Regions from separate parts of the Planococcus beijingensis genome, predicted to be linked through region 1. Evidence: riboswitches for the same ligand, from Rfam matches in the RefSeq annotation. Region 1 holds a riboswitch; each other region holds the start of a gene.
What was found. A riboswitch is a leader RNA that binds a small molecule or an ion and turns the genes downstream of it on or off. The one in region 1 is predicted to bind S-adenosylmethionine.
Positions count from the first base shown of each region.

Region 2: it holds a riboswitch for S-adenosylmethionine, as region 1 does, so the genes downstream of both, IRE19_RS15835 (bifunctional homocysteine S-methyltransferase/methylenetetrahydrofolate reductase) here and IRE19_RS09100 (sulfite oxidase-like oxidoreductase) in region 1, are expected to answer to the same signal.
Region 3: it holds a riboswitch for S-adenosylmethionine, as region 1 does, so the genes downstream of both, metK (methionine adenosyltransferase) here and IRE19_RS09100 (sulfite oxidase-like oxidoreductase) in region 1, are expected to answer to the same signal.
Region 4: it holds a riboswitch for S-adenosylmethionine, as region 1 does, so the genes downstream of both, IRE19_RS14950 (methionine ABC transporter ATP-binding protein) here and IRE19_RS09100 (sulfite oxidase-like oxidoreductase) in region 1, are expected to answer to the same signal.

Region 1 is NZ_JADHDZ010000003.1:103,695-105,875, forward strand. Features, by position in the region: gene modB (molybdate ABC transporter permease subunit) at 1-93, opposite strand, end outside; gene modA (molybdate ABC transporter substrate-binding protein) at 90-863, opposite strand; SAM riboswitch class I at 1,032-1,142, shown strand; gene IRE19_RS09100 (sulfite oxidase-like oxidoreductase) at 1,223-1,885, shown strand; gene IRE19_RS09105 (helix-turn-helix domain-containing protein) at 2,112-2,181, opposite strand, start outside.
Region 2 is NZ_JADHDZ010000007.1:139,291-141,471, forward strand. Features, by position in the region: gene IRE19_RS15835 (bifunctional homocysteine S-methyltransferase/methylenetetrahydrofolate reductase) at 1-895, opposite strand, end outside; SAM riboswitch class I at 968-1,072, opposite strand; gene IRE19_RS15840 (DUF6920 family protein) at 1,325-2,092, opposite strand.
Region 3 is NZ_JADHDZ010000008.1:93,678-95,858, reverse strand. Features, by position in the region: gene pckA (phosphoenolpyruvate carboxykinase (ATP)) at 1-109, opposite strand, end outside; SAM riboswitch class I at 522-634, shown strand; gene metK (methionine adenosyltransferase) at 835-2,043, shown strand; gene IRE19_RS16500 (iron-containing alcohol dehydrogenase) at 2,103-2,181, opposite strand, start outside.
Region 4 is NZ_JADHDZ010000006.1:138,375-140,555, reverse strand. Features, by position in the region: gene IRE19_RS14955 (methionine ABC transporter permease) at 1-354, opposite strand, end outside; gene IRE19_RS14950 (methionine ABC transporter ATP-binding protein) at 347-1,372, opposite strand; SAM riboswitch class I at 1,461-1,565, opposite strand; gene IRE19_RS14945 (thioredoxin family protein) at 1,670-1,996, opposite strand; gene IRE19_RS14940 (ribonuclease M5) at 2,002-2,181, opposite strand, start outside.

The sequences.
Region 1 (2,181 bases):
TGCAAGCGCCAAGCTAGCCAAAAACACAAATAGAGTGGAAATAACCGCAACTCTCAGCGACAGCCAAAGCGGCGACAAATCATACGGCATCATGGCGTCGCCTCATTTGCAGGCAAAAAGCCGTATTGTTCGAGGATAGTCTGCCCTTTGGGACCCGTTACAAAATCCAGAAAAGCCACAGCGGCCTGCTGTTTTTCTGAATCCGCGACGACAGCTCCCGGATAGACGACAGGATTTTCCTGCCCCGGCACTTCGAGTGCCCCTTTTATTTCCTGGGAAATAACCGCATCCGAGGAATAGACGATGCCAAGTCCGGCATTTCCGCTTTCGATATACGTCACCACTTGCCGTGCATCTTTTGCGTAGATAAGGCGCCCTTCAAGCGGCTGCCATAACCCTTGGCTGTCCAGCGCCTGCTTTGTGAAATTTCCAACCGGTACGCTGTCCGGCTCTCCGACCGCAATGGTTTCTTCTGCATTCATCACTATTTCTGTAAAATCTGCAGTTTCCGGAAACTTCTCCAATGACGCAAGTACCAGGCGATTTTCAGCAAAAGGCACCACAGTTTCGGCTTTCACCAGTTGCTCGGATTCCAGCTGCTCCATATCCTTTTCACTGGCTGATAAAAATAAATCTGCCGGTGCGCCTTGTTCAATTTGGCTTCGCAGCTTGCTCGATGATCCATAATTGAATGACAGCTCGATATCCGGCTCCACTTGATGAAATTCCTCTTCCATTTTTTTCATGACTTCTGTCAGGCTTGAAGCTGTTGAAACAAGCAGCACATCGCCGTTTTCTGCTGTTGTGTTGGTGCAGCCGCTCAACAGTACGGCCATTCCTATAATGCCGATCATTTTTTTCATTTTGCAGGACTCCTTATAAACAGAAAGTGACGCTTGCTATGCACGTGATTCTCCACGTACTATCAGTATAACGCCAGCCGGAGAGAAGCTGAATTATTTTCCGAATAATCTTGCAGGAAATAAGCGGTTTCGGTAAAATAAGTCATACCAGAAATTAAATACGCTTTATCCTTATCAAGAGAGGCAGAGGGAATGGCCCGATGACGCCCGGCAACCGCCAGTTCACAAACTGGAATGGTGCCAAATCCAACAGAACCACGATGTTCTGAAAGATGAGGAAGAGAATTTCACCAGCAGACCCAACTCTTCCCTTTTTCAGTGGAAGAGTTTTATTTATTTTAAGGAGTGATCACATGAAGCTGAGCAAAGCCGAACGAATCAAACGTACGCGGGTCCCTGTAGTGGATCCTTCCCTGGTTGAACGCCTCCCGCCTGGACAGGTGTTGACCGAGCGCTTTCCTGTCCTGCACGAAGGCGAGGTGCCGGTTTACGATATGGCCACTTGGACATTGAAAATCTTTGGCCAGGTTGATAAGGAAATCACGCTGCATTACGAGGATCTGCTGAAATTGCCGCAAACGACAATAACACGCGACATTCACTGCGTGACACGCTGGTCCCGCTTCGACAATACCTTTACCGGCGTCCGTTTTATTGACCTGATAAAAGAATTGGGTGTAACGCCGAAAAGCGGCTATGTGATGCTTCACGGCGACTACGATTACACCACCAATCTTGCATTATCCGATTTGGACCGGGAAGACGTGCTGCTTGCCCATTCACTTGACGGCGAACCGTTGACCGCCAAGCATGGTTACCCGCTGCGTTTTATCGTACCCCATCTGTATTTCTGGAAAAGTGTCAAATGGGTCCGAGGCATCGAATTCATCGATGAAAACCAGCCGGGCTTTTGGGAGCAGAACGGTTTCCACATGAACGGCGACCCGTTTCAGGAAGAGCGCTTTTCCGGCGAAGACTTGGAAATTCCTGAAGACGAATGGGAGAAGAAAGATTTTGACTGACTCCGTCCAGTCTTATGATTCCAGGATAATTGAACTGTCACTTTAAGAGATAACTTGCATCAATTTAGAACTTTATATTTCGTATTATTTCAAAGAACCCATCAATCCTTCATGTGAAGGTTGATGGGTTCTTTAAATCATATATAGAATGAATGGCAGCTTCCGATAAACCTCTCATATGTAAACAAATTCAATGAAAGAATAACTTCTCTTCTAAGAAGAGAAATTACGGAATAATCACCATGGAAATCGTCCGATCCTTTCCTTCTTTATCATCTTTTCTATTATAGTACTTT
Region 2 (2,181 bases), on a different contig from region 1:
TCGGTTTTCTTTCCGTGACTTCTTTATGGGCAATCGGCGGCAAATGGTTCAGGTGTTTTTTCACTGCTTCAATGTGTTTCGGCGTTGTGCCGCAGCAGCCACCAATTAAACGGACCCCTTCTTCTCTCAACAACAAAGTGGCGCGTCCAAAATAATCCGCTTCCGATTCATAAACGATCCGGCCATCCTCCACATCCAGCAGACTGGCGTTCGGGTATGCCGACAAAAACGCTTTTTCAGGCAAGGTGACTTCTTCAAAAGCCTGGATGGTATGGTGTGGCCCCAAGCGGCAGTTGACGCCGACAATGTCCGCTCCCAGACTTTCCAGTTGATGAAGAGCATCGTTCAACGACATTCCATTTTGCAGAATCCCTGGGTCATGCATGGATACTTGCGCAATCAATGGTGTATCGGTCATGCCTTTCAGGTGCTTGACCGTTTCCGCAAGTTCTTCGAAATCGTAATAGGTTTCCAGCAATAGGCCGTCGGGATTTCCCGCCAATAAGTGGCTTGCCTGCTGGTCCACCATCGCAATGATTTCCTGCAGGGTGGCATCGCTTTTCCGGATTCCACGGATTCCGCCGATGGTTCCGAAAACAAATTGGCCGCCTGGCGCTGCTGCACGCTTGGCGATGTCGATCGCAGCTTTATTGATATCAGCGACTTGCGCTTCCAAACCGTAGCGTGCCAGCTTCGCTGCATTCGCTCCATACGTGTTGGTCTGGATGATGTCCGCACCGGCTTTGATGTAATCCAGATGGATCTTCTCAATCACTTCCGGGCGCTGAAGGTTCAATTCCTCATTGCAATACTCGATGCCGTACGAATACAGCAATGTTCCCATGGCTCCATCCGCTGTCAAAATCCTGGTCTTTAATTCGTCTAATAAACCCACTCTTCTCAACCTCCCATATATACAAAAAAAGCCTTCATGAAAAAGAAGGCTTTACGATATCAAACTCGTTCCTTTTCATCTGCCAGACAATTTCTTGTCTGCTGGATTTAGCACCTGACCTTTCGGCTGGTTGCTGAAGCTTCATAGGGCCAGTCCCTCAACTTCTCTCGATAAGAATTCACTATTCAGTTTTAAGTATTCTAAATATGGTACCTGTATCTGAAGAGCAGGTCAAGGCAATCTGTCGAAAAACAATGAAATTTCTGTGATTTTTTTCACAATGTATACGTTTAGGGCATAAATCAATTTTATACTTTCATCCAACCGTTGAAATTAGACCAGGAAAAGGGCGTTATGTTTTTATAAAGGCACTTAGAAAAATTTCCGAATGCATCCCGATTTTTTGCAGTCCTGCAATTCAGTTTGTCTTCAGGAAAATCGTCCATTGATAGAATTAAATCGAACATCATGTACATCAAATCGATACCAGGTGAACGGCCCTTCTTCCAGCATCCAGGTGATTTCCATCTTCACTGGAACGGTCAGTCCCCCCACTTTCCGCTGCTCTTTAACAGTGCCCACGCACAGCAGGGGACGTGCGTCTTCTCCACCGTCTTTGTAGCGCCAGGCTTCCACTTTCAGCAATTCGTTTTGTTCATTGAAAAAATAAGTGACAGAACCTTTAAGACCTTCAAAATTCATGGTCGCTGTTGCGGAGTGTGCGTCCACCTCCTCCCAGGAAATGAAGGGACTGAGGACAGCCGAAGGATACCAGACTAGCTCCATCAGGTAACGCTGGAGTGCGGATTCATTGGTCTTTTCATCATCAACTGTTTTGGAAATCGGAATAATGCCGGCAAGCTTGATATGCATGCCTGCCTTCCCTTCCAAAAAACTGTCTTTTCCTGTCACAACCAATCCTTTTCCCATTTTCAACTTCACGATCCATCGGAAAGCTGGTGGATCTGTATGGCTGATTTGTTCTGCTTCGGATACGGTCCACCGCTTCTGTTCGGGTTTCAGTTTCATTACCCCCGATTGCTTAAGGCTCACCAAATTGATTTGTTCATGGCCAACAGCCTCAATTTCAGATAACCACCCTTTTATACAGGTTGGCAGTGAGCTAATCATATCTGCTGTCAGTTTGTTGGAAATTGCCCGACCTGTTTTCTTTCCGGCTTTTTCTTTATTCTCCATCGCTCTCCCTCCTTTTACTTGCTATACCTGTTTATTGAATGCATAAAGCATTTTATTATCAAATTTTATACGAAAGGTCAAAAAAAGAG
Region 3 (2,181 bases), on a different contig from region 1:
CTCCGCGGGATGTTGCTGCTTCCACTAATTGTGGCACTGATAATTGAACATGTACATTTGGGCCAGTTAAAAGATCCTTCAAATCGTTTGCAAAGTTCACTGAAGTCATATATATGTACCTTCCTTTTCTGTTATTCCCATGGCGATGGGGAGGATGTATATTCGTTCATTAGTATAACACATTAGGTTCATTAGTCTATACTAATTCGCTGCAGAATTGAAAAAATATTGAAATAAGGTTCTATATTAGGGGATTGGAAAGGATGGAGGCCGTTGCTCCTTGAAAAATTCGAAGGTCATATTGTTTTAGGGATGGCGCTAACTTCCATCATAACAGGAGCTGAATGAAATCACATAATCCCAATGAGAAATTATTGCAGACTCCTGGCCGATAGGAAAAGAACTTCACGAATGTTCACTGCATAGGATGAGAACATCCAGCAATAAAATTTGAGCATTTTATTCGCCGAAATCGTTGACATCCCCGAACTATTTCCGTATGATGAAAAATTGAACGGATACTCTTATTCCGAGCTGGTGGAGGGGACAGGCCCTATGAAACCCGGCAACCTGCTGCAGCTGCAGTGATGGTGCCAAACCTGAAACAAGGCTTACAGGCCTTGGATGATAAGAGTGAAAGGTGCTTATGATGATTCTCCTTTCCTCATGACGAATGAGTGAAGGGATTTTTTTATGGAATGCCCTTAATCCTCGTGTGAAAGGCCACAGAAGGCTTGAAGTTCAATCCGGAAATTCCGGAACGGACTTGACATGGGAAACGAGTACCGTATCAATTTCGAGAGCAATCTCGCAGGATATAAGGAGGAACATTTTTTGAAAAACCGTCGATTATTTACTTCAGAATCAGTAACAGAAGGACATCCGGATAAAATCTGTGACCAAATCTCAGATGCAATTTTGGATGCTATCTTAACCGAGGATCCAAACGCACGTGTTGCGTGTGAAACGACTGTAACGACAGGACTTGTTTTAGTAGCTGGAGAAATCACTACTTCCACTTATGTGGACATTCCAAAAGTCGTTAGACAAACGGTAAGAGAAATTGGATACACACGTGCTAAATATGGTTTCGATTCAGAAACAAGTGCAGTCCTTACAGCAATCGATGAGCAATCACCGGATATCGCTGCTGGAGTAAACGTGGCACTTGAATCACGTGAAGGCCAAATGACAGATAAAGAAATGGACGATATTGGAGCAGGCGACCAAGGGTTGATGTTCGGATATGCCAACAACGAAACTGAAGAATTAATGCCATTGCCGATTTCATTGGCACATAAATTGGCGCGCCGCTTGGCTGAAGTACGCAAGGAAGAAATTCTTCCATATTTGCGCCCGGATGGCAAAACGCAGGTGACAGTTGAATATGATGAAAACAATCAACCGCTACGCGTGGACACAATTGTTATCTCTACTCAGCACCACCCGGAAGTAACGCTTGAACAGATTCAACGCAATATTAAAGAATACGTCATCAAAGAAGTCGTTCCGGCAAAATGGATCGATGAAGACACCAAATACTTTATCAATCCAACTGGGCGTTTCGTAATTGGCGGACCTCAAGGAGATGCGGGCTTGACTGGCCGCAAAATCATCGTAGATACCTACGGTGGCTATGCTCGCCATGGCGGCGGTGCTTTCTCCGGTAAAGACGCGACAAAAGTTGACCGTTCAGCAGCTTACGCAGCCCGTTATGTAGCTAAAAACATCGTTGCTGCAGGCCTTGCAGACAAATGCGAAGTGCAGTTGGCGTATGCAATCGGAGTAGCACATCCTGTGTCTATCGCTTTCGATACATTCGGCACGGGCAAAGTAGATGAAGACAAATTGGATGATTTGGTACGTGCAAACTTTGATTTGCGTCCTGCCGGCATCATCAAAATGTTGGATCTGCGCCGCCCGATCTACAAGCAGACTGCAGCTTACGGACACTTTGGCCGTACGGATGTTGATCTTCCTTGGGAACGTACTGACAAAGCAGCAATTCTTAAAGAACAAGCTGGCGTAGAAGCTGGTATTTAATTAGCACACAACAAAAAAGAACGGCCAGACAGTGATGCCTGGCCGTTCTTTTTCTGTTTTTATGAAGTGAAGCTGGTCTGCAGTTTATCAACACGTTTGCCTATCGCTTCTATCAATTCAGCCGGAAGTGGAAAATTC
Region 4 (2,181 bases), on a different contig from region 1:
CTTTAATGCAATCAACACCATGCGTGCATAAAATGGAGCTGAGCCGATGATCAATGCGGGCAAAGCTGCGTTTGGCCCCCGAATGGAACCCATCAGGAATAACGTAAAAGGAATCAATAAAATAATCAAAATGATAAATGGAATGGAACGGAATATATTCACGAATGCACCTGTCAGCCAATTGACCACTTTATTGGCCCATAATTGTTTAGGAGCTGTCAAAAATAACAGGATTCCAAGAGCCAAACCGATGATGAATGTAAACAACGTTGATAAAGCTGTCATATAAAGAGTTTCAAGTGTGGCTTCCCACATACTGTCCCAATCTACATTGGGGAATAACGAATCAATCATTATGCATTACCTCCGTTTGAACATCTTCAGAGTGGAGAAATGCCAAAGCTTCTTCCATTTCACCAGGAGAGCCTTTCAACTGAAGAATCAATGTTCCATAAGCTCCACGTTGCGTATGCGAAATATTGCCTTGAACGATATTGACTTCCACCGAATGGCTGCGAATCAGTTTTGTCAGAATTGGCTGTTCGGTTTGTTCTCCGACAAAAACCAATTTCACCAGTTCGCCTGTCGGATACAACTCACGAAGGTTTTTGATGGTTTCCTGTGAATCTCCACTATCAGTGACCTGGGCCACGAAGCGTTTGGTGATTTCTTCTTTTGGTGATTGGAAAACATTCAGAACATCTCCGAGCTCCACGACACGCCCGCCTTCCATTACAGCAACACGATGACAGATTTTTCGGATGACGTGCATTTCATGAGTGATCAATACGATGGTCAAGCCTAATCGCTTGTTGATATCGACCAATAAATCAAGGATTGCGTCTGTTGTTTCCGGATCAAGCGCAGAAGTTGCTTCATCGCATAATAGGACTTCCGGATCGTTCGCCAGCGCACGGGCAATACCGACACGCTGCTTCTGTCCGCCAGACAGTTCCGATGGATAAGCATTTTCGCGGCCCGATAATCCAACCAGCTCAATCAGTTCCTGAACCCGTTTTCCACGCTGCGCTTTTGAGACTCCCGCAATTTCCAAAGGGAATTCGATGTTCTCTTTAACCGTCCTCGACCATAATAAGTTGAAATGCTGGAAAATCATACTGACTTTCTGGCGCGCTTTCCGCAATTCTCCGCCTTTAATGGAAGTAATTACCTTACCGTTGATTTCCACAGTGCCGGAAGTCGGTTTTTCCAATCCATTCAATAAGCGGATTAATGTACTTTTACCGGCTCCACTATATCCGATAATCCCAAATATTTCTCCATCAGCAATAGATAAATCAACTTGGTCGACAGCCGTAAGAACCGCCTTGCCTGTATCAAATTTTTTCGTCACTTTCTTTAACTCGATCATTCGTTGAACACCCCTGAATCCTAAAAATAAAAAACCCTTCCGCGCATAACTGAGCAGAAGGGCAAACGTATATTATACGGAAACCAATCTCTCATCTTCCAAAGCTTTCGCTTCGTGTGATTTGGCACCATTTCATTTTCATGACGGTTGCCGGGCTTCATAGGGCACTTCCCTCCACCACTCTTAATAAGAGTTCGATATGAAATTAGTAAAACAGAATAGATTTTAATTGGTGGTAAATCTTACGCTTCTCCTATTTCAAATAGATTCCCGCGCTTTTCTTACCAGAAATTCAATTTACCATGACCGGCTATATTCGTCAACAGTTTTCAACTTGCCATATAAATAAGGAACCGACTGGAAAGCGTAAATCTTCTCCTTAAGTTTGCCATTCTCTGTAATCAGCAGGCAAGGAACACTTTCCACTTCATACATTCCTGCAATTTCCTGTACATAGTTCAAGTTCGCTTTGCCAATCGGAAGATCCGGCAATAGTTCTGTGACAACCGACAGCATTTTGGAAGCTACCTGACAAGTCCCGCACATCGGTGTGTATAAGTAATACGCGGTAGTGCGATTGGTATTCTTTTCTTTGATCCATTCTTTATGAGTCCATTCCTGCATCGTCTTCATCCCTCTGTTAATAGCTTATTGACCTGGACATTCGCTGAGATGAGCACATCCATCAGGATCCGGAGCGGCGTTGCTGCGACTTCCTTGTAGCTTCGGTTCACATAAAAATGCCGGGCTTCAGGGAACTCACGCTTGACCAGCTTCCGCAATTTTTCTCCTGAAGAGTCTGCATCCAC